One region of the Novosphingobium sp. HR1a genome, then DNA from elsewhere that is predicted to be linked to it. Evidence: predicted binding sites of a transcription regulator. Region 1 holds the regulator's gene; the other holds the start of a gene.

Region 1 (10,430 bases):
GCGCCGTCGAGACTGCAGAATCCACGCTCGCCGAAATCGGCATCGGCTTCCTGTTCGCCGCGCGCCACCACCCGACGATGGGTCGGCTGATGCCGCTGCGCAAGTCGCTAGGCCGCCGCACGATCTTCAACCTGATGGGGCCGCTGGCGAACCCGGCGCAAGTCTCGCGCCAGCTAGTCGGCATCGCACGCCCGGCTTATGTGCCGATCTACGCCGATGCCCTGCTGCGGCTTGGCACCGAGCACTCGATGGTCATTTCCGGTGATGAGGGCCTCGACGAGTTGAGCCTCGCAGGCGGCAACGAAGTCGCGGATATTCGCGGCCGGGAACTGTCGATGCGCCGCGTCGCTCCGCAGGATGCCGGTTTACCGACGGCCGCAGTCGATGCCATTCGCGGCGGCGACCCCGCCTACAACGCCCGTGCCCTCAACGACCTGCTGATGGGCGCTCCCGGCGCCTATCGCGACGCCGTCCTGTTCAATGCCGCAGGCGCGCTGCTTGTGGCCGGTGAAGTGGACACCTGGGCCGAGGGCGTCGAAGAAGCGGCAGAAACGATCGACAAGGGCCTCGCCAAGGCTTTGCTCGACTGCTGGATCGCGGCAACCCGTGCCTGACGAGGATTCCATGTCCGATAAACTTACCGAAATCTGCGATACCAAGCGCGAGGAGGTCGCCGCCCGCAAGCCGCTGGCCACGATCGCCGATCTCGACGCCCGCGCTGCCATGCAGACGCCCCCTCGCGGCTTCGAGGCGGCACTGCGCGCCAAAGCCGCGACCGGCTACGCCTTGATTGCAGAAATCAAGAAAGCATCGCCTTCCAAAGGATTGATCAGAAGCGACTTCCAGCCATCACAGCACGCGGTCGCCTATGAGCGGGGCGGCGCCGCGTGCCTGTCCGTGCTCACTGATGCTCCCTACTTCCAGGGCCACGAGGATTTCCTCATCCAGGCCCGCGCCGCCTGCGGCCTTCCGGTGATCCGCAAGGATTTCATGGTCGATCCCTGGCAGGTCGCGGAAGCGCGCGCGATCGGTGCCGATGCCATCCTCATCATCGTCGCCGCACTGGACGACGTGCTGATGGCGGAAATCGAAGCCGCTGCGACCGAGCGTGGCCTCGACTGCCTCGTCGAAGTTCACAACGAATCTGAAATGGAGCGTGCAAGTCGTTTGAAATCGCGCCTTATTGGTGTGAATAACCGTGACCTGCGACGTTTCGCCACCGATATCGGCACGACTGAGCGCCTCGCCCCGCTGGCGCCGGCAGGCACGCTGCTGGTGAGCGAAAGCGGCATCAACGTCCATGCCGATCTGGTACGCCTGTCCTCGTGCGGCGCCCGGACATTCCTCGTCGGCGAAAGCCTCATGCGCCAGAACGACATCGAGGCAGCCACGCGCGCGCTACTAACCGGAGCCTGAACGCCATGGGTTCGCGATGAGCAAGTCCCTCACTCACATCGACCCGGACGGCAACGCGCACATGGTCGACGTTGGCGCCAAGGCCGAGACGCAGCGCATCGCCGTGGCATCCGGACGCATTTCCATGAGCGCGGATGCCCTTGCCGCGATCCGCGCCGGGAATGCTCCGAAGGGTGACGTGCTTGGAACCGCGCGCATTGCTGGCATCATGGCGGCCAAGCGGACGGCCGATCTCATCCCCATGTGCCACCCGCTGCCGCTCGATGCCGTAAACCTCGACTTCGCTTTCGAGGATAATGCTATCCGCGTCATCGCGAAGGCTTCGCTGACCGGTCGCACCGGGGTAGAAATGGAAGCGATAACAGCAGCTTCTATCGCACTTGTCACAATTTACGACATGGCCAAAGCGCTCGACAAGGGCATGGTCATCGGAGACATCCGCCTGGTCGAGAAAATCGGCGGTAAATCAGGCCATTGGAAGATGGACGGATGGACTGAATGAACGGCTCCGCGCCGCTCTCTCTGGAGGAGGCACAAGCTCGCCTCCTCGCGCTCGTCACCCCGCTGTCGATAGAGCGTGTCGATATCGAAGGCGCGCTCGGCCGTTTCCTGGCTGAACCGCTGCACGCCAGACGCACGCAGCCCTCCGCAAATCTGTCAGCCATGGACGGCTACGCCGTCACGGCAGGCGACATGCGCGGCCCCTGGAGGATCGTCGGTGAAAGTGCCGCCGGGCATCCTTATGTCGGCCCGCTCTCGCAAGGAGAGGCAGTCCGAATTTCGACGGGCGCGATGCTGCCGCCCGACGCGGCGGCCGTCATAATCCAGGAAGACCTGACACGCGAGGGCGCGAACCTTATACTCTCGGGCGAGCCGCCCGCACCGGCGCACAAGCACATCCGCCATTGCGGGATGGATTTTGCCCAGGGCGTGGAAGTCCTGCCCGCTGGTCTGCACATCGCGCCCGCGCAGATGGCGCTGGCGATCGCGGCCGGCCATACGCACCTTCCCGTGCATCGCACACCGCGCCTGACCGTGATCGACAGCGGCGACGAACTCGCCTCCGATCCGGAGCGCTGTGCACCGCACCAGGTTCCCGCCAGCAACGGCGCGATGCTGACGGCCATGGCGCGTTCGCTGGGCGTGGATGCGCGGCGGATCGGCCCGGTGCCCGATACGATCAAGGCAATAACCTCCGCTTTCGAAGCATCCGCCGATGCCGACCTCATCGTAACGAGCGGCGGCGCTTCGGTCGGCGATCACGACCTCATTCGTCCGGCACTCGAAAGCTGGGGCGCGGGCATCGATTTCTGGCGTGTCGCGATCAAGCCCGGCAAACCAATCCTAGTCGCCACCCGCGACGTGGCAGGACGCCGTCAGATCGTGCTGGGCCTGCCGGGCAATCCGGTCTCCAGCTACGTCACCGCTTACCATTTCCTGCTCCCCGTCCTGCGCGCGATGCAGGGGGCTGCGCGCCCCTTGCCCATGCGGCTGACAGCCCGGCTGGCCATGCCGCTGCACCCAAGCGGCCGTCGCCGGGAATTCCTGCGCGGTTGGTGGGACGGAGAAAATGTGACGGTAAGCCCGCTGCAGGACAGCGGCGCCCTGTCGTCCCTGGCGGCAAGCAACGTGCTGGTCGATCGGTCGGCGCTGGCCGGTCCGGCACAGGCTGGTGAAGAAGTCCGGATATACTTGCTCCAGAACGGCGGTATTGCCTGAAGTATCGGCAATTGGTTGCTTGATTGTTCCCTCAATGTTCACTACCAGAACAAACGCGATCAGGGTTTGCCTGGTTCGGAGGTCACGAGAAGGCAGCGACATGTTGACGCGCAAGCAGCACGAATTGCTCCGGTTCATCCAGGTCCGGCTTGAGGAGACAGGCATCTCCCCCAGCTTCGAGGAGATGAAGGAGGCGCTCGACCTCAAGTCCAAGTCCGGTGTTCACCGACTGATTTCCGCACTGGAAGAACGCGGCTTCATCCGCCGCCTTCCCAACCGTGCACGTGCGCTCGAAGTCTTGCGCCAGGCCGATGACACGGGAAGCAAGGCCCTGCGTCCTTCTGCAGCGAACAGCAATGATGGATTGGCGCGTCCGCAGACGCCGCGTCGTTCCGTCGAAGCCGCCAACGACGTTATCGAGATCCCGCTGCACGGGCGTATTGCCGCAGGTGTGCCGATCGAGGCTCTCGAAGGACAGTCCATGTTGCCTGTCCCTGCCGCCCTGCTTGGCTCCGGCGAGCATTACGCGCTCGAGGTCTCCGGCGACTCGATGATCGAGGCGGGCATTCTGGATGGTGATTTCGCCCTCGTGAAGCGCACGAATGCCGCTCGCGACGGCGAGATCGTCGTTGCCCTGATCCGCGGGGAAGAGGCCACCCTCAAGTACCTTCGGCGCGAGGCGGGAATGGTGCGGTTGGATCCCGCAAATGCCGCTTACGAACCGCAGATTTACGGTGCGGACGAAGTGGAAGTCCAAGGCAAGCTCGCCGGCCTGCTTCGACGGTACAACTGACACGGCCACGCTGCGCCATGAAGGCCTTGGCGCAGCAGCAACCGGTAATTACTGCGATTTGCGCGGCGCAGGAGCATTCCTGTAACGGTGAACAGGCCGGGGACGCCACCAGCCGTGTTCACCTTGGGTCTGGGCTACCGTATCGATACGGGCCTTGCCCAGATATACCGCCAGCCCGCCAGTCTGCCCAAGCGATCCTCGATCGGCCTTGAACCAGCGCGGCTTGCAACTGCGCGGCAGCCAGCGATCCGATATGACGATGTCGCTGCGTTCGCATGCAGCGGCGAGCGACCGTTCCGCGACGGCATCGCGGCCCCGCGAAACCAGCACATGCCACGTGGTGCCGGAGCGTCTGACCGGCAAGGCGCAGAAATCACGGTTGCAGCGGGCACCCGGGAACTTGTCGAACGTGACCGGGTCTGCCTCGATCCCGGCGAATTCCATGAGATTGTCCCGGGCGTAGCCGCTTTCGCTGTTTCGAAGCAGGTAAAGCCGTTTCCCGCCATCTTCGACCAGCCCGACATGGCGACCATCTCCGGACACCAGCATGTCCGCCGCCGGTGCGGTCGCCAGCAAGAACACACCGACCGAGGCGATCGGTAGCCCGGCCCAGCGAATGCGGCCGCTCCAAAGGCCCATCCACAGACCTCCCGCGACGAAAAGCAGGAATGCCCAGGTGTCTGTACCGGGAAGCAGGTTCACAGCGCCCGGTCTCGACGCGAACCAGCGGGCCAGGCCGACCAGCAGGTCTATCGAGATTCCGGCGAGCCACCAGACCGGCCCGCCCAGCCCGGCGATATCGAGGACCAATGCACAAGCCAGCAAAGGCATCACGACAAAGGTAGACAGCGGAATTGCCGCCACGTTGGCCAGCGCTCCATACACTCCGGCGCGGTGGAAATGATACAGGCCGATCGGCATGAGCGCGAGGTCGATGACCACGCCCGTCAGCAGCAGGAGGGAAAGATGGCGAAGCCCGGTCATGGCAAGCCCTTCGTCGCGCGGTCCAAGGAAGTGCCGCACGGGCTTGGCCGTACTGACGGCGATCAGCGCCAGGACCGCGCCGAAGCTCAGTTGGAAGCTCGGCCCGATCACCGCCTCCGGCCAGAGCAACAGGACGCAGAACGCCGCCACCGCAAGCATGCGCAGGGACAAGGGCTCCCGCCCCAAAGCCAGTGCGATCAGGACCAGGAGGGAGCCGATGCAGGACCGAACGGTCGGAACTTCCGACCCGGAAAGCAAAGTGTAAGCGACGCCTGCAGCGGCCCCCGCACCGGCCGCGACGACCGGCAGCCTCACCCTCAGGGCCACCCACGGGAACAGCGCCAGCAACCGGATGACCAGTAGATAGACCGCCCCGACCATCGCGCTGACATGCAGGCCGCTGATCGAGAGCAGATGCGCCAACCCCGAGTCGCGCATGGCCTGGTCGTCAGCCTCCGTAATGCCGCCGCGATCGCCGGTGACGAATGCAGCGGCGATGCCCGCTCGTTCGTCCCCGATGCGGGCGCGAATATGGTTCGTCAAAGATTGTCGGATATCCAGCAATCCCCACTCGCTTCGCTTGCCTTTCCGGACGACCTTCACCTCACCTGTGACCGAACCGCTCGCGGCGATGCCTGTGAACCAGGACGTGCGCGCAAAGTTGTAGGCGCCGGGCAGCATGGGCGGCGCCGGCGGCATCAACCGTGCCCGGAAAGCCACCAGATCGCCCACCGCGATCCCGGTCGTCGATCCCTTGCCGGGAACGTTGAGCCGGACCTTGATCGCGTTGCCGGGCGAAGCGTCATGGCCGGAGCCGCTCAGGGGGTCACGCATGGCCAGCAGCAACCTGTCGCGTCCCAAGGCCGGCTGCGATTCGATCGCCAGAACCTGCGCGCTGAAATTTCCCGATAGCGGGCGCTCGATGGCGGGTTGTCCCACCAGTTCGGAACGCGCCCAGACGACGAGGCAACCGGCAACCACCACCAGCGGCAACAGCGACAACGCCCGACCGAGATGCGGGTAAACCACGCGCAAGGGAAAGGATGCATAACAAATTGCACAAATTGCAACAAGAGCGCCGCAAAGGCCTGCCCAAGCAGGTGCCGAAGGCAGCCAAAACCACGCAATTATGCCGGTTGCGAAGGCCACCGTCACCCATGGTGCGCGTTCGAATTCCGCCCCGGAAAGAAATCGCTCGACGACTGCCAAAACCCTCGACAAGAGGCCCTTGGCGGTCCATGGCCCATGCTGCAATGCAGCGGTTCCGGGGCTTTCCGGAGGCGGAATTTCACAAGTTGCGGCGTGGGTCCCCATTGCCGCCAATAGGACAGGAAGGTCGGGTAGATGGCAAGCGGTAGTGCATCGGGCGAAGCGACTGGCAAAAAGGCCGTCGTAACGCGCTTTGCTCCTTCGCCGACCGGTTACCTTCATATCGGTGGCGCTCGTACGGCACTGTTCAACTGGCTGTTCGCGCGCCGTCATGGCGGCAAGTATCTGCTGCGTATCGAGGATACCGATCGCGCCCGTTCGACGGAACCCGCGATCGACGCGATCTTCGACGGCTTGTCCTGGCTGGGCCTCGACGGTGACGAGGCGCCGGTGTTCCAGTTCGCCCGCTCGGACCGTCATGCCGAAGTCGCTGCGCAGCTGATGGAAAACGGCCACGCCTATCGCTGCTACCTGACCCAGGAAGAACTCGCCGAGCGCCGCCAGAAGGCGCAGGAAGAACGCCGCCCGTTCCGCATCGACAGCGAATGGCGCGATGCCGATCCCGCGACCTGGCCGGCCGACCGTTCCTGGGTGGTGCGCGTCAAGGCCCCGCGTGAAGGTTCGACGACGATCGAGGATCTCGTGCAGGGCACGGTCACCGTGCAGAACGAGGAAATCGACGACTTCGTCATCCTGCGCGGCGACGGCACCCCGACTTACATGCTGGCCGTGGTGGTGGACGACAACGACATGGGCGTCACGCACGTCCTGCGCGGCGACGATCACCTCAACAATGCGTTCCGTCAGCTCGTCGTCATCAACGGCATGGGCTGGGACGTGCCGGTCTACGGCCACGTGCCGCTGATCCACGGCTCGGACGGCGCCAAGCTGTCCAAGCGCCACGGCGCGCTGGGCGTCGATGCCTATCGCGACGAAATGGGCCTGCTGCCCGAGGCCGTGTTCAACTACCTGCTGCGCCTCGGCTGGGGCCACGGCGATGAGGAAATCATCAGCCGCGAGCAGGCGATCGAATGGTTCGACATGGTCGATGTGGGCAAGAGCCCCTCGCGCTTCGACCTTGCCAAGCTCCAGAATCTCAACGGGCATTATCTGCGCGAGGCCGACGACGTGCGGCTTGCGGGCCTCGTCGAAGCGCGCCTCGATGGCGTCGACGGCGATGAGCCTGCCGACCTGCTGGTCCGCGCGATGCCCGTGCTCAAGGTCCGTGCCAAGGACCTCAACGAACTTGCAGAAGGCTCTGCCTTCCTCTTCGCCCAGCGTCCGCTCGCCATGAGCGAGAAGGCGCTGGCGCTCCTGACCGACGAGGGGCGCGAGCGCCTCGCCGCGATCCATGAGCGCCTGTCCGGCCAGGCCGACTGGACTCTCGAGGCATTGGAAGCCAACCTGAAGGCAATGGCCGAAGACCTGGGACTGGGTCTCGGCAAGCTCGCGCAACCCTTGCGGGCAGCCCTGACGGGTCAGACGACCTCGCCGGGGATATTCGACGTACTGGTATTGCTCGGACGGGAAGAGAGCCTCGCGCGCATCGGCGAGCAGGCTCAGGTTCCCGCCGGGTCGCAGTCATAAGGAGATAATTGGTGGGTGATCAGGCTAAACTGAGCGTCGGCGGCGCGGAACACGACTATCCCGTTCTCAAGGGAAGCGTGGGTCCGGACGTCATCGACATCCGCAAGCTCTACGGCCAGACGGGCGCGTTCACGTTCGATCCGGGCTTTACCTCGACCGCGAGCTGCGAGTCGGCGCTGACCTACATCGACGGCGACGAAGGCGTTCTGCTGCACCGTGGCTATCCGATCGGCCAGCTGGCCGAGAACTCCTCGTTCATGGAAACGAGCTACCTGCTGCTGAATGGTGAACTGCCGAGCAAGGACGAGCTTGCCACGTTCGAGAACACCATCACGCGCCACACCATGCTGCATGAACAGCTGGCGACGTTCTATCGCGGTTTCCGCCGCGACGCGCACCCGATGGCGATCATGTGCGGCGTGGTCGGCGCGCTTTCGGCATTCTACCACGACTCGACCGACATCGCCGATCCCGAGCATCGCAAGATCAGCTCGCACCGCCTGATCGCCAAGATGCCAACGATCGCGGCGATGGCCTACAAGTATTCGGTCGGCCAGCCGTTCCTCTACCCGGACAACAAGCTGAGCTACACCGGCAACTTCCTGCGCATGACCTTCGGCGTGCCCGCGGAAGAGTACGAGGTGGTTCCGGCGGTCGAAAAGGCGATGGACCGCATCTTCATCCTCCACGCCGATCACGAGCAGAACGCCTCGACCTCGACCGTGCGTCTTGCCGGTTCGTCGGGCGCGAACCCCTTCGCGTGCATCGCAGCGGGCATCGCCTGCCTGTGGGGCCCTGCGCATGGCGGCGCGAACGAAGCCGCGCTCAACATGCTCAAGGAGATCGGCACCCCCGATCGCATCCAGCACTACATCGACCGCGCCAAGGACAAGAGCGATCCGTTCCGCCTGATGGGCTTCGGTCACCGCGTCTACAAGAACTACGACCCGCGCGCGACGGTCATGCAGTCGACCCTGCGCGAAGTGTTCGAGGCCCTCAACGTCACCGATCCGCTGTTCGAGACCGCGCTGCGCCTCGAAGAGATCGCGCTCAGCGATCCCTACTTCGCGGAGAAGAAGCTGTTCCCGAACGTGGACTTTTACTCGGGCATCATCCTTTCGGCGATCGGCTTCCCGACCACCATGTTCACCGTGCTCTTCGCCCTCGCCCGTACCGTGGGCTGGGTCGCGCAGTGGAACGAAATGATCTCCGATCCCGGCCAGAAGATCGGTCGCCCGCGCCAGCTCTACACCGGCCCGACGCAGCGCGACTACGTGCCGCTCGACAAGCGCTAAGGTTCATTCCGCGCGCAGTCGTGGATATCCGAAGCAAAGGCCCTCGCGAAAGCGGGGGCCTTTTTGTTTGCCGTCATCGTCAAAACCGATCCATTTGAGCATTCACGCCACAATCCGGCCGCATCCGGCGTGCAGCCTCTCCTCGAAAGGGGCGCACAATCATGATGTTTGTTAGAATTCTGGCGACGACCCTTGGCCTGCTGATGATGGCGGCAGGGATTTTCGTGGTCTTGCAAGGCACCGGCGTGCTCAGGTGGCCGGCCGACAGCGTGATGGTTGCTGACCGGGCATGGGCCGTGCGCGGGGCAGTCTTCGCGATGGTGGGCGGCATTGTCGTGTGGCTCGCCCGCAGATGCTAAAACCAGTCAGGCGTCGGGATCGACCGGCACTGCGAGGATGAACCGGGCACCCTGCCCCGGCGAGCTTTCGATGGAAAGCTCGCCGCCCATCGCGCGGGCAAGGCGCCGGGAAATATAGAGACCAAGGCCGGAGCCGCCGTCACCGCTGCGGCCCAGACGCTCGAACTTCTCGAATACCCGGAGCTGATCTTCATCGCTGAGGCCAGGCCCCTGATCCGCGACGAAGACGATGGCGCGTCCTCCCTCGACCGAAACCCGCACATCGATGCGCGACCCTTCCGGCGAGTAGCGAATGGCATTGCCGATGAGGTTCAGCAGAACCTGCAGGACACGGCGGAATTCCGCCAGAGCCGGGGCATGGTCATCGAGCGGCGGCGCCACGATCGAGATGTCTTTCTCCCGCGCCCGGACGCCCAGGATACCGGCGGCCTGCCGCGAGACATCAGCGAGATCGATGTAATCCGGCGTCGTCGAGAAACCGTCCTCCTCTACGACTTCCAGATCGGCCATGTCCTCCAGCAGACCAAGCAGCAGCTTGCCCGCGCCGGCGATCTCTCCGGCATATTCGGCATAGGCATCGGGAAGCGGTCCGGCGAGGCGCGTGCGGATGGTCTCGGCGTTGGCGACGATCCGCGCGATCGGCTGCTTGAGCACCGGCGCCAGATCCTGCCCCACCAGTCCGCGGCGCTGCAGCGGCGCTTCAGGCTCCGCTACCGGCACCCAGTCCGACGGTGCCTCGTCGGAAAGCAGCAGCAGTTCGAAGCCCGACGGCTCGAAGCCGGGCCGGATATGCGGCACCAGCGAGACGCGCCAGGATCGCGGCGAGCCCGCGACGACCACCGGCGCGCCGTCGAGCAGTCGCCAGTGAAGCGGCTGCTGGTGCGTCACGTTCTCCGGCGGCAGGAAGTCGGTCCAGCAGCGCCCCGCGCCTTGCTCCATCGCGGCGGACACTTGCGCCAGTTCGGGAGAATCGCACGTCACCGCGACCAGACGCTGCCCCGCGTCGAGCCATGCACATAGTTCCGCGACATGGCGATCGGTCACCGCGCGGCGATGTTCGCCCGGACT
Region 2 (10,430 bases), on a different contig from region 1:
CTGGCCAACCGATCGCTTCGCTTGCTTGCCGCGCCTGCTGCAAAATGCGTCCGATCTTTGCCTTGCTGAAATAAGCCTTGTCCTGTGAACGGGCAAGAACGCTCATTGTCGCGACCAGCCGATTTTGCGAATCGAAAATCGGCACCGATACTGCGGCAAGACCCGGCACCACGGACCCATAAGTTCTCGCATATCCGAGTTTGCGAACGGACTCGATTTGCTCAGCCAATTCCCCATCGTCGACAACAATCCCCTCGGCCCTCTCCCGCTCAACGCGATCGCGCGTTTGCGCAGGCGGACAATAGGTCAGGAAAAGGGTGCCGGTGGAGGAGCCTTGCAAAGGCAAGGTGGAACCAACATGCATTGACGTGAACAGGGGGACGCCGCCGTCGATCCAGCGAATTACCGTTGGCCCATAGTCGCCCCAAACACTGAGCAGCCCGGTCGTTTTCAACTCATCCAGCAGGTCCTCGAGATATCCGGTAGCGATGCGCACGGGGTCGAGCCTGGCCATAGCCGCCAGACCCAGACGTACGGCGAGCGTGCCAAGCGAATACCGCCCGCTGGACGAATTTTGTTCGACCATTCCGGTATTGACGAAGGCGAGTAAATATCGATGCGCCTGACTGCGCGAAAGCCCGGAGTTGGACGCAACATCCCGAAGAAACGCGCCACCCGGGTCCGCCTTCAACAGGGCAAGAAGGACCCTCGCTCCAATTTCTACGGACTGAATGGATTTCCGCGGATTGCCATTCACGGAAATATCGACACTTGACATCTCATCACCCTTGGATTTTGGTATCCCCAAAATTTTTCACCTACGCTTCTCGAGCCAATTCAATTCTCAGCAAAACTGGTAAATTAAGATGCTATCCGAACCTTCGCATTCGGCAGAAGACAAGCCTTGAGCTCAATAGCCATGCTAGGGAGCCAGCCAGAATCTTGCAACTGCCTTTGACACCAATGCTACCGCTCGCCTCGAACTGGCTGGTGATTATTCAGCTAATGATAACCGTTTTGCCTGTGACGTGATGACCTGACCCCCAGCTTTCCCCAGCTGGGATTAGAGCCGGGCGGTTGTTTCGCGCATGAGCACGTTTGAAGCAATGGGCTGCACAGCGGGGCCCGTAGGGCGTAGCGGAGCAGGCCATTGCCTATCCACTTCGCCGGCGAGCGCCGCCGGTGTTGCGTAGCCAAGGGATGAGTGCGGTCTCTCCCGGTTGCAGTCTTCGACCCGTGCGGCGATCTCGACTTGGGCATGAGCCAGGCTCATGAACAGCGTCTCGTCGAGCAGCTCGTCACGCATGCGGCGGTTGGAAGCGAAGCTGGTCGAAGGCCTACCTCTCGACGGAACCGTTCTGCATTGGCCTGCCCGGCGCGATGCAATGCCGCTCCACGCCTATCTCCCCGCACCATGCCAGAACCGCATTGCTCGTGAGCTCAATGCCATAGCACATTGGGAAGCGGGCCCTCGAAGGGCCGCTTCGCCTTGATGAAGGCAAGGGTGCGTAGCGCCCGCCGCCTTCATCAAGGCGGTCATGACCGGCCAGCAGGTCTCTAAAAGTGAAGTTGTCGACTCAACACTTTGGAGACGGACCGACCATGACCAAGCGTACCTCTACTCCCGCCGACGCCGTGCTGGTAGCCATCGATATGTCCAAGCACCGCCAGGAGGTGCTGATCGAGCGCCCCGAAGGTGGGCGCCGGCGGCGGATGACGGTGATGGCGACCAAGGCGGACTATGATCGTCTCGCCTCGGAGCTCGGGGATGTCGCTCGTCCCGTGATCGTCGGCTTCGAGGCCACCGGCAACTACCACCGCACCCTAGCGCATCGCTTGCTCTCGGCGGGTTTCGAGCTGCGGCTGATTTCGTCGGTTGCCCTGGCCCGCACCCGCGAGGCGCTGCACAATGGCTGGGACAAGAACGATTCCAAGGATGCGCAGGTAATCCTGCACATGCTGCGGATCGGTGCCACCCAACGCTACGTCGATCCACTCGCCGCCGGCATCAACGATCTGCAGGAGATGTCAAAGACGCACGAGGCGATCTCCAAGGCCAAGACCCAGACGTGGCATCGCCTCCTGACGCACTACCTGCCGCTGTACTTTCCGGAGATCGAACGTTTCGCCGGCAACAGCCGGTCCGACTGGTTCCTGGCCCTGCTCGAGCGGTTCCCGACCCCGGCCAGCATGATCACGCTCGGCAAGGAGGCCTTCACGCGCGAGGCATGGGGCCTGGTCGGCCGCAAGGTGTCCAAGGCCCGGCTGCTCAACGATATTTACGAGACGGCCTGCGCCTCGGTGGCGCTCCCGGTCGATGAGGATTCCATCGCGATCGCCATGTTCCGTATGGTCATCGCTCAGGCCCGCAGCCTGATCCGGCAACGCGACGAGATCGAGCGAACTGCCCATGCTTTGCTCAGCGACAACCGCGATTACCAGCTCCTGCGCATGATCCCCGGGATCGGGCCGATCAACGCGCTGACCATCCTCGCCGAGGCCGGCGACCTTCGCCGGTTTGCCCACCATCGCCAGTTCCTCAAGTTCTGCGGGCTTGATCTTGCGACCTGCCAGTCAGGCACCTTTCGTGGGCGTACCAAGCTCTCGAAGTACGGTAATGCCCGGCTACGGCGCACCTTCTGGATGGCTACCCAGGTTGCCATCCGCCAACGCGACAACAGTTTCCGCGACAAGCTTGGTCGCTATGTGGCCGGACACGGCAACGACCCTGATCGCCGCCGCAAGGCGATGACCGCACTCACCGCCAAGATGGCGCGCGTCGCGCATGCCGTCATCAAGACGGGAGCCGAGTACCGTCCGTTCGTCGAACGGGCGGACACCAGATGGAAGGACCCCTCTCTGTCGTGCCGTGAGGGCGCTGCGGCGACCCTGTAGATAATGTTCGGGCCTTCCATCTGGCATCCGCATCTCATTTTAAGGACGGTGAGGACCACGACCGATGCGGCCGCTGGATCCTGTGTTTGCTATGGCCGAGAGCGCATTCCTTGACGATGGAAGCCATCTGGATCAGAACGACATCAGCGCTGATCATGATCGGCGCAACGAGACCTGCTGGCCGTTTTCCGCCGCTGCTTCCCGACCTAGGACGTTGTCGCTGACGATCACCCCCGGCTTGCCGCACTGTGCGATCAGCTCTGTCAACTGGCGCACGACACGGCCGCCTGAGATCGATATGTCCGACACCGCCGCAAGGCACTCCCGGGTCACGTCATCGACCAAGTTGAGTTCGGAACCGCCTTCCTGGCGCCATCCGATCGTGCACGGATCGGAGCGAAGCGGAGAGGGGCGGGCAGCGTCCAACTCAAGGCTCCAGCGCTGGTTCGGCAGGGCCAGCACCGGAGCAGGTGCCCGTGTTCCAACAGCACGCTTGCGGCTCCGGCGTCGCCTGACCGCCAGTCCCTCCTCACGATAGAGGCGCTGGGTCTTCTTGCGGTTGATCATAACGCCCTCCCGGCGCAGCAGGATGTGCAGACGGCGATATTCGAACCGGCGACGCTGGTTGGCCAGATCGCGCAGCTTCGCGCAGATCGGCATTATCGTCCCGAGTGGAACGATAACGCACGCTTTTGCGAGCGGCATCGATGATACGGCACGCCCGCCGCTCGCTCATCACCTGACAATCCTGGAGATGAGCGAGCGGCGGGCGTCAAAACTTCTTTGCCAGGAGATCGTTGGCTGCGCCGCCGTTCGGGTCAGCGCAGCGTTGTCCAGCATCGCATCAGCCAGCACCCCTTGAGCCGGCCGTTCTCGTCCTCGAGCGAACGCAGCCGCTTCGCCTCGGACACCTTCAGCCCGCCGTACTTCGCCTTCCAGCTGTAGATCGTCCCTTCCGACACACCGTGCCGGCGGGCGAGCTCGGCGGTCTTCGCTCCCGCCACGCTTCCTTCAGCACGCCAATGATCTGCTCCTTCGGAACCGTAGGCGTGAAAGCACAAAACCTCGTTCGCTTCATCTCGTCCTTCCTTCTCTCAGGTGCGGACTCTAATCCAGCGTGGAGGAAAATCAGGGGGTTAGGTCAGGGTCAGGTCATGTTCGCGCAAGGCGTGATTGAAAGCTAAGCGACCCCGCTCGAGTTCCTGCTCCCAGTCCTCGTAACCTGATACACCCCTCTGATGCTGCCAGAAAGGATGGTAGACATAGAGATTGTCGAGAAGGAGGCGGATATCCTGAGTGAACCGCTCCCGAACCGCGTCGTAGACACGGTGGCGCCCATCGAACTTTACGAGCGTCGAGAAAAACGATTGGAACAGCCCACGCTCGCCTTCTGGCGCTGAGCTGCTGGCCGAGGCCTCTACGTCACCGGCATAGGCAGCGTTGAACCCGATCCAGAGCAGGATGAAGCGAACGTCCTGTTCTTCCTGTTCTGCTTCGGCCCGACGAAGCCACGATAGTGAGCGATGAGCCCGAAGGGTTGGTGGCGTTGAAAAGCCGTCGCGAAGCGCACGCTGCTTCTCTTTCAAGGCTTCAGGATGGAGAGGATTGCCTGCCGGGTATCGATAAACCATGCGCGCAACTTAGCGCGATGATTTCTTTCGGGATAGTTTACAGAACGTCTCGATGCGGCTTGTCCGCAATTGATCTGATCCACGCGTCGATTTCCTCCTCAACCCACACAGTGCACTTGGGCCCGAGCGAGCGGGATTTGGGAAAGCGCCCTTCGCTCATCCGCTGATAGATTGACGAACGACGCAGGCCGACCCGGTCGATGACTTCGGGCAGCCGCAAGAGCCGGGCTGGCGGGGGGCCTAGTGGCGAAGCCTGGTCAGCGCTTGCGCCGTCCTCGGTAGGCTGGGGCTGTGCATTCATGATCGTTCCTGTCGGGTCAATTCCTCGGTCCTCTCCGAGGTGAATTGGATCAGCGCGGCAGCGACATCGAAATGTCGCGGTTAGCAAAATCATCAATGTGCTTGGCAAGCATGCGGGCAACGAGCTGCGAAGTGCCGTTCGCCCACCGGGGCCGCAAATCCTCGACGCGTCGCCCAAGCGTGCGTTCGAGCTGACCTGGCAAGGCCGTGAAGAAGTCCTCGAGGAACTCCCCCATTTCGCTGCGCATCCATTCGCAGGCGAGATCCTCTTGACCTGCCAAGGCGAGAATCATGCTGGCGCGGGGAAAAGCGCCGCAGACATCGAGAACGCGCGCGGCTTCATCAAGGCCGATCGGCCGATCGCCGCGCATCACACGAAGCAATGTCTCGCGGTGGATCCCGACTTCCCGAGCGATCTGGTGCTTGGGCTTGTCAGACGACTCGATTGCATGTGCGAGGATGTGCGCGAGACTGGTGTTGGCTTCGCCTCGAAATGGCGCGGGATGGTGCATCGACAAAAACTCCAACGATGAGGAACTGAGTCGTAGCCATATCGCGCGTGATCCATGTAGGAAAATGAAAAGAACATTTGCGGAACATCTCGTTTCTAGGCGAATCATCCCCTAGGCCCGAGTCGCCGACAATCACCGCCACGCTTGTCGGGATTCGTCGACGTTGATTGCGATATAAACCGCTGTTTCTGCGTATTATCGCCGACGCTGACCAATTGATGCGTCCATATCCGTCCGCCACTTCAGCTCCAGCGGCAATCCGACTTTCCTACATCGATTTCCTAGATGCATGTGGAACACACAGCGAACGAAACAACGCTGGGTTCACCCCTCCAGATGGAGCTCCATATGCAGTCTCTCACCCTCTCCCGGCGTTCCGGCGCCATTGATCACAACCCCTCGAAGTTCGGGCGGGCCATGACCATTGCAGTACCGCTTGCGGTCGCAGCACTGGCCGCCAGCGCTGCCTACGCCGGCGCCGACACGACCTTCACCCCTGCCCTCACGAAATTCACGGATTTCCTCGAAGGCTCGGGCGGCAAGATCATCACCGTCCTCAGCCTTGCAGGCGGCCTCATCGGTCTCGCCTCGGGCCGGTTCTCGCTCGGACAGGTCGCTGTTCCTGTCGGTGTCGGCATCGGCGTCGGCACGGGTGTTCCGATCGTCACCTCGGTCGTCACCGCGGTCATCTGACGCATCGGACGGGAAGGCGCGTCGCCATGGCAGACCCATATATCATCCCGCGTCGGCTCGACGATCCGGAGCTCATCGGCTTCTGGACCATCGACGAGTTCGCCGGGATGCTCATCCCCTTCACCTGGGGGATCCTCAGCCAGCATATCTTTATCGGCATCATCGTTGCCTTCGGCGCCTGGTTCGCGCTGCGAAAGGCAAAAGCAGGACGCGCCAGCTCCTGGGTAGCCCATGCCGCCTATTGGTATCTGCCGGCCGGATTGCTGGGCCTAAAATCGACGCCGCCTTCCCACTGCCGCCTGCTCGCCGGTTGAGGGGAGATATCCATGTTTGCAGACATTTCACACGAGCGTCAGCAGTCGCTGCTGCGCCAGCGCAACCTCTTTGCGCTCACCAGCGCCGGACTTGGTATTGCGCTCGTCGTAGCGGTCAGCCTTGCTGCCACCCGCGACCGCGAAGTCGTGCTCCTTCCAACGCTCCCCAAGCAGCTGACCGTCAGCAGCGCGGGGGTCGAGGCCGACTATCTCGAACTCGTGACCCGCGATGCCGCGCTCGTTCTCCTCAATCGCAGCCCCGAGGGCCTCGATTACTGGATGAACGAAATCCTGAAGCTGGCAGATCCCGCAAGCTATGGCCGCCTCAAGGCCGAGCTCGTCCGGATCGTCGAAGAGCAACGGGGTTCGGATGTCACCCAGGCCTTCGTCATCCGGTCGATGACCGTCGACCCCAAGGGGCTGACTTCCGATGTGACGGGCACGCTCAAGACCTTTGTCGGCGCCCAGGTCATCGCGAGCGACGAACGCCGTTTCCGCTTCAACTGGACCTACCGGGGCCTGCGTCTCGCGCTGTCAGGCTTCAGCCAGTTGCCCCCCAAAGACCCAACGAAGGAGGCCCAGTGATGGCTTACCGACGCAAGACGCGCGCGTGGAGCCTGGCTCTTTGTGCCAGTACCATGCTCGCATTTTCAGGGAGCGGCGCGCAGGCCGCCGACCAGTTCAAACAGGCTGCAGACGGAGCGAGCATCGAATGCGCTGTGTCGGCCCGCGAGCTGACGCGCTTCGCGCTTATCGACGACCAGTTTGCCAGCGTGTCGAAGATCTCGACCGGCACGCCCTACAACGATTTTGCGGTCACCAACGAACCGCTGCGCGGCGACATTTATGTGTCGGTGCCCGAAACCTATGCGGCCCGCTCGATCAGCTTCTTCGCCACGACCAAGAAGGGCTTCGTCTACAAAGTTTCCTGCCAGGTCGAGCCTGTCCCGGCAGTGCAGGTCTTCATCACCAACCCGGCGATCGCGACAAACAAGGCATCTGGCTGGGAAAGAGAAACGCCGCTGGAGACGAGCGCAGTGCGGCTCATCCAGGCCATGGCCAATGACCAGACGGTCGATGGCTTCGAAGTCCGGCAATCCTCAGCCCTTCCAGCACGGGTCGGCGATCTCGAAATCCAGCTCATCGCCGATTACCGCGGCAGCGCGCTTGCCGGAAAGGTCATCCGCCTGGCGAACCGTGGCCGCAAGCCGCTGACGCTTGCCGAAGCGGATCTCGCGTCCTCCCAGACACTCGCAATCTCGATCGCCCAGCCCACTCTCAAATCGGGAGAAAGCACGGTCGCCTTCATCGTCGGTTCAAACGGAGGGTTGGGCCATGACTGATGCTCCCTCGATCTCAACCCCGGTACAGGCCGATCCGGCATCGCCGTCGCCAGTAACCAGCCTCAACGCGAAGACCGCACGGCGGCAGAAGCTTCTGCTTGGCTCCTTGGGCGCACTCGCGCTTGTCGGCGGCAGCTGGTTCATCCTGGGCGGCGACGACAACGCGAAGAGCGATGATCCCACCGCCGCGCAGACCATCGACACGGCAGGACTCATCAATCGCGACCTTTCGCAGCGTGAATTCGTCGCGACCTACGGCAATCGTCTCGATGCCGTGACCCGCGAGCAGAAGGCCATGAAGGATGCGAGCCTCCCGCGCAAGGAAATCGAATCCCAGCTTGCCGCACTCAAGGCGGAAAACCAGGCCATGCGGGTCGACGGCCAAGCTGCGATCGATGCGATCTCTGCCGAGAACGCGGATCTCAAGTCGCGCCTCGCCAGCCAGGCCGCCCCGGCAGCCGCAAGCCTGCCGCCACCGGCCTATGGCCCGCAGGCGGGTGGCTATGATGCGCGCGGTCGACCGGTTCAGCCTGCTCCTGCGGGTGCTGCGCTGGGCGCGAGCGAAACCGGCTTGCCCGGTCCCGGCGAAGTGAAACTCATGAGCTTCACCGCCGACAAAGCAGGAGCAAGCGGCCTCAGGGCGGCTCGCCCGGAAGCGCCGCCGGTGGTGGTCGAGGACTCGCCGGACTATCTGCCGCCCAATTCCTATGCTCCGGCCAAGGTCATCGTCGGCGTCGATGCGTCGGCGGGCGTTGCGAGCCAGACCGATCCGCTGCCCGTCGTGCTGCGCATTACCGGTCCGGCGCGCTCCGTCATGCAGAACGGCAAGGTTCTGACCACGCGGCTTCAGGGCTGCATCGTCAATGGCGCAGCACGCGGCGATCTCTCGTCCGAGAAGGTCTATGTGAAGCTGGCCCGGATGACCTGCGACCAGCCCGGCGGGCGCGTCGCGGTGAGCGAGGTCAAGGGTTTCATCAGCTTTGCCGGAAAATCGGGCGTGCGTGGCCGTGTCGTCAGCCGCGAGGGCAGCCTTGTCAGCCAGGCTCTGCTTGCCGGGATTGTCGGCGGGTTCGGGCGCGGCTTTTCGGCGAACGCCAACAGCGTCTTCTCGGGCGTCACAACCAATGCTGACGGCACCCGCTCGAAGCTCTCTGCCGGCGACATCCTCGGCGGTGGGCTCGGCCAGGGCGCTGCCGATGCCGCCGATACGGTCAGCAAATATCTGATCGAGCGCGCCGAACAATACCAACCCGTCGTCGAGATGCCGACCGGCATCGATGTCGAGATCGTCTTCCTCGACGGCGTCTACGTGAGGAACTCCCAATGACCCCCGCCACAAATGATCCAACCCCCACCAAGCCGCGGCGATGGCTGCGACCGGTGGCGACCGTTGCTGCCGTCGTCGCCCTGTCAGCCGCAACGGGTTGGGGCGTGGCCAGCCTCGCCTCCCCGGCTCAGGCTCCCGACACGGCAAAGGTGCGCGCCGCGCTCAAGCTGCGCCTCCCGAAGACGCCGATCGACGCCATCACCTGCGATGGCCTTGGCGGCCTGTGCGAAGTCGCCTCGAAATCGACGCTGTTCTACGTCGATCGCGCGGCCAAATATCTGGTGATCGGGCGCATCTACGACATGGAGGCGCGGCAAGACCTGACGGCAGCCCGTCTCCTCGCACTCAACCCAGACTTGCTGGCTGCTGGTGCTGCACGGCGGAGCAACGCCAACGAAGAAAGCCAGCCAGCCCCGCGCGCCACCCCGCAGAAGGTATCGCTCGCCGGCCTGCCCGCGAACGGCGCGATCACCTGGGGGCCGGTGAACGGCCCCCAGGTCGTCGTCTTCTCCGATTTCCACTGCGGCTACTGCAAGAAGCTCGAAGCCGAACTGAGGGCGATCGGCGCGCGCGTCGAGGAGCGGCCCATTTCGATCTTCGGGGCCGACAGCCGCCGCGATGCCGAACGGGTGCTGTGCTCGCCGCGCCCCGAGGTCTCCCTCCACATGGCCTATTCGGGCCTCGCCCTCGCCAATCCGAAGCCGTGTGACACGAGCGGGCTCGATGCCAACGAGGCCTTTGCCAAGGCCCATGGCTTCAACGGAACGCCGGTGATCGTACGCCCGTCCGACGGCGCGATCCTTGAAGGGTATCGCCCGGCTTCCGTGCTCCGCGAATTCCTCAAGCCCGCAAAAGCGGTCGCCCTCGCTCCGGCCAAGAAAGGATAATCGTCATGGGATTTTGCCACCGTGTTCTCGCCTCTGCCTGCCTTGCCGTGCTGACAAGCGGCTGCGCCACTTTCGGCACCAATGTCGAAGGCGATTTCACCTGCCGTGCCCCCAAGGGCGACTGCGCACCCAGCCAGGTGATCGATGCCCGCGCGACCAGGGATTTGTCCGCGACCGGACCGGTCCAGGACGGCCCGCGTCCGCCTGTTTCCGTCGCTTCCGGCGATCAGGGCCGCACTTCCGAGCGTACGCTCAGGATCGTCTTTCCGGCGCACATCGATGAAACCGGGACTCTGCACGACGATGCGGTCGCCTGGGCGGTGGTCGAAAATCCGCGCTGGGCCGCAGAACTGCGCCGCAAGGCAGGCGAGGACACCGCCCCGCCGCTGATGCGGCAGCTCAGGCGCCAGTTGAAGGCCGCACAAGCCAAGAGCGATCTCCTGGAGGAAACCACCACCCTTCCCGCGGCCGAACAGCCCGAAGCCGAGACGTTCGATCTCGGACAGCCCTTTCAGCCTTCGTCCTCGA

What was found. The regulator LexA, encoded in region 1, represses DNA repair genes until DNA is damaged. The targets are predictions, from matches to a motif close to GTTCCNCNCTTGTTCT.
Region 2: a site for LexA is predicted at 5,409-5,424, ahead of HWN72_RS09885 (transcriptional regulator). Genes of this name have one in related genera too.

Annotation. Positions count from the first base shown of each region.
Region 1 is NZ_JABXWS010000033.1:90,670-101,099, reverse strand. Features, by position in the region: gene trpD (anthranilate phosphoribosyltransferase) at 1-614, shown strand, start outside; gene trpC (indole-3-glycerol phosphate synthase TrpC) at 625-1,416, shown strand; gene moaC (cyclic pyranopterin monophosphate synthase MoaC) at 1,433-1,918, shown strand; gene HWN72_RS06700 (molybdopterin molybdotransferase MoeA) at 1,915-3,135, shown strand; gene lexA (transcriptional repressor LexA) at 3,236-3,928, shown strand; gene HWN72_RS06690 (ComEC/Rec2 family competence protein) at 3,977-6,226, opposite strand; gene gltX (glutamate--tRNA ligase) at 6,257-7,708, shown strand; gene HWN72_RS06680 (citrate synthase) at 7,720-9,003, shown strand; gene HWN72_RS06675 (hypothetical protein) at 9,165-9,362, shown strand; gene HWN72_RS06670 (sensor histidine kinase KdpD) at 9,369-10,430, opposite strand, start outside.
Region 2 is NZ_JABXWS010000042.1:16,206-26,635, forward strand. Features, by position in the region: gene HWN72_RS09855 (IclR family transcriptional regulator) at 1-778, opposite strand, end outside; partial or broken gene HWN72_RS09860 (transposase) at 1,064-1,448, opposite strand; partial or broken gene HWN72_RS09865 (IS110 family transposase) at 1,603-2,899, shown strand; partial or broken gene HWN72_RS09870 (transposase) at 3,109-3,973, opposite strand; gene HWN72_RS09875 (hypothetical protein) at 4,032-4,526, opposite strand; gene HWN72_RS09880 (AlpA family transcriptional regulator) at 4,564-4,920, opposite strand; gene HWN72_RS09885 (transcriptional regulator) at 4,877-5,338, opposite strand; gene HWN72_RS09890 (TrbC/VirB2 family protein) at 5,687-6,031, shown strand; gene traL (type IV conjugative transfer system protein TraL) at 6,058-6,345, shown strand; gene HWN72_RS09900 (type IV conjugative transfer system protein TraE) at 6,358-6,930, shown strand; gene HWN72_RS09905 (type-F conjugative transfer system secretin TraK) at 6,930-7,688, shown strand; gene HWN72_RS09910 (TrbI/VirB10 family protein) at 7,681-9,015, shown strand; gene HWN72_RS09915 (DsbC family protein) at 9,012-9,902, shown strand; gene HWN72_RS09920 (conjugal transfer protein TraV) at 9,908-10,430, shown strand, end outside.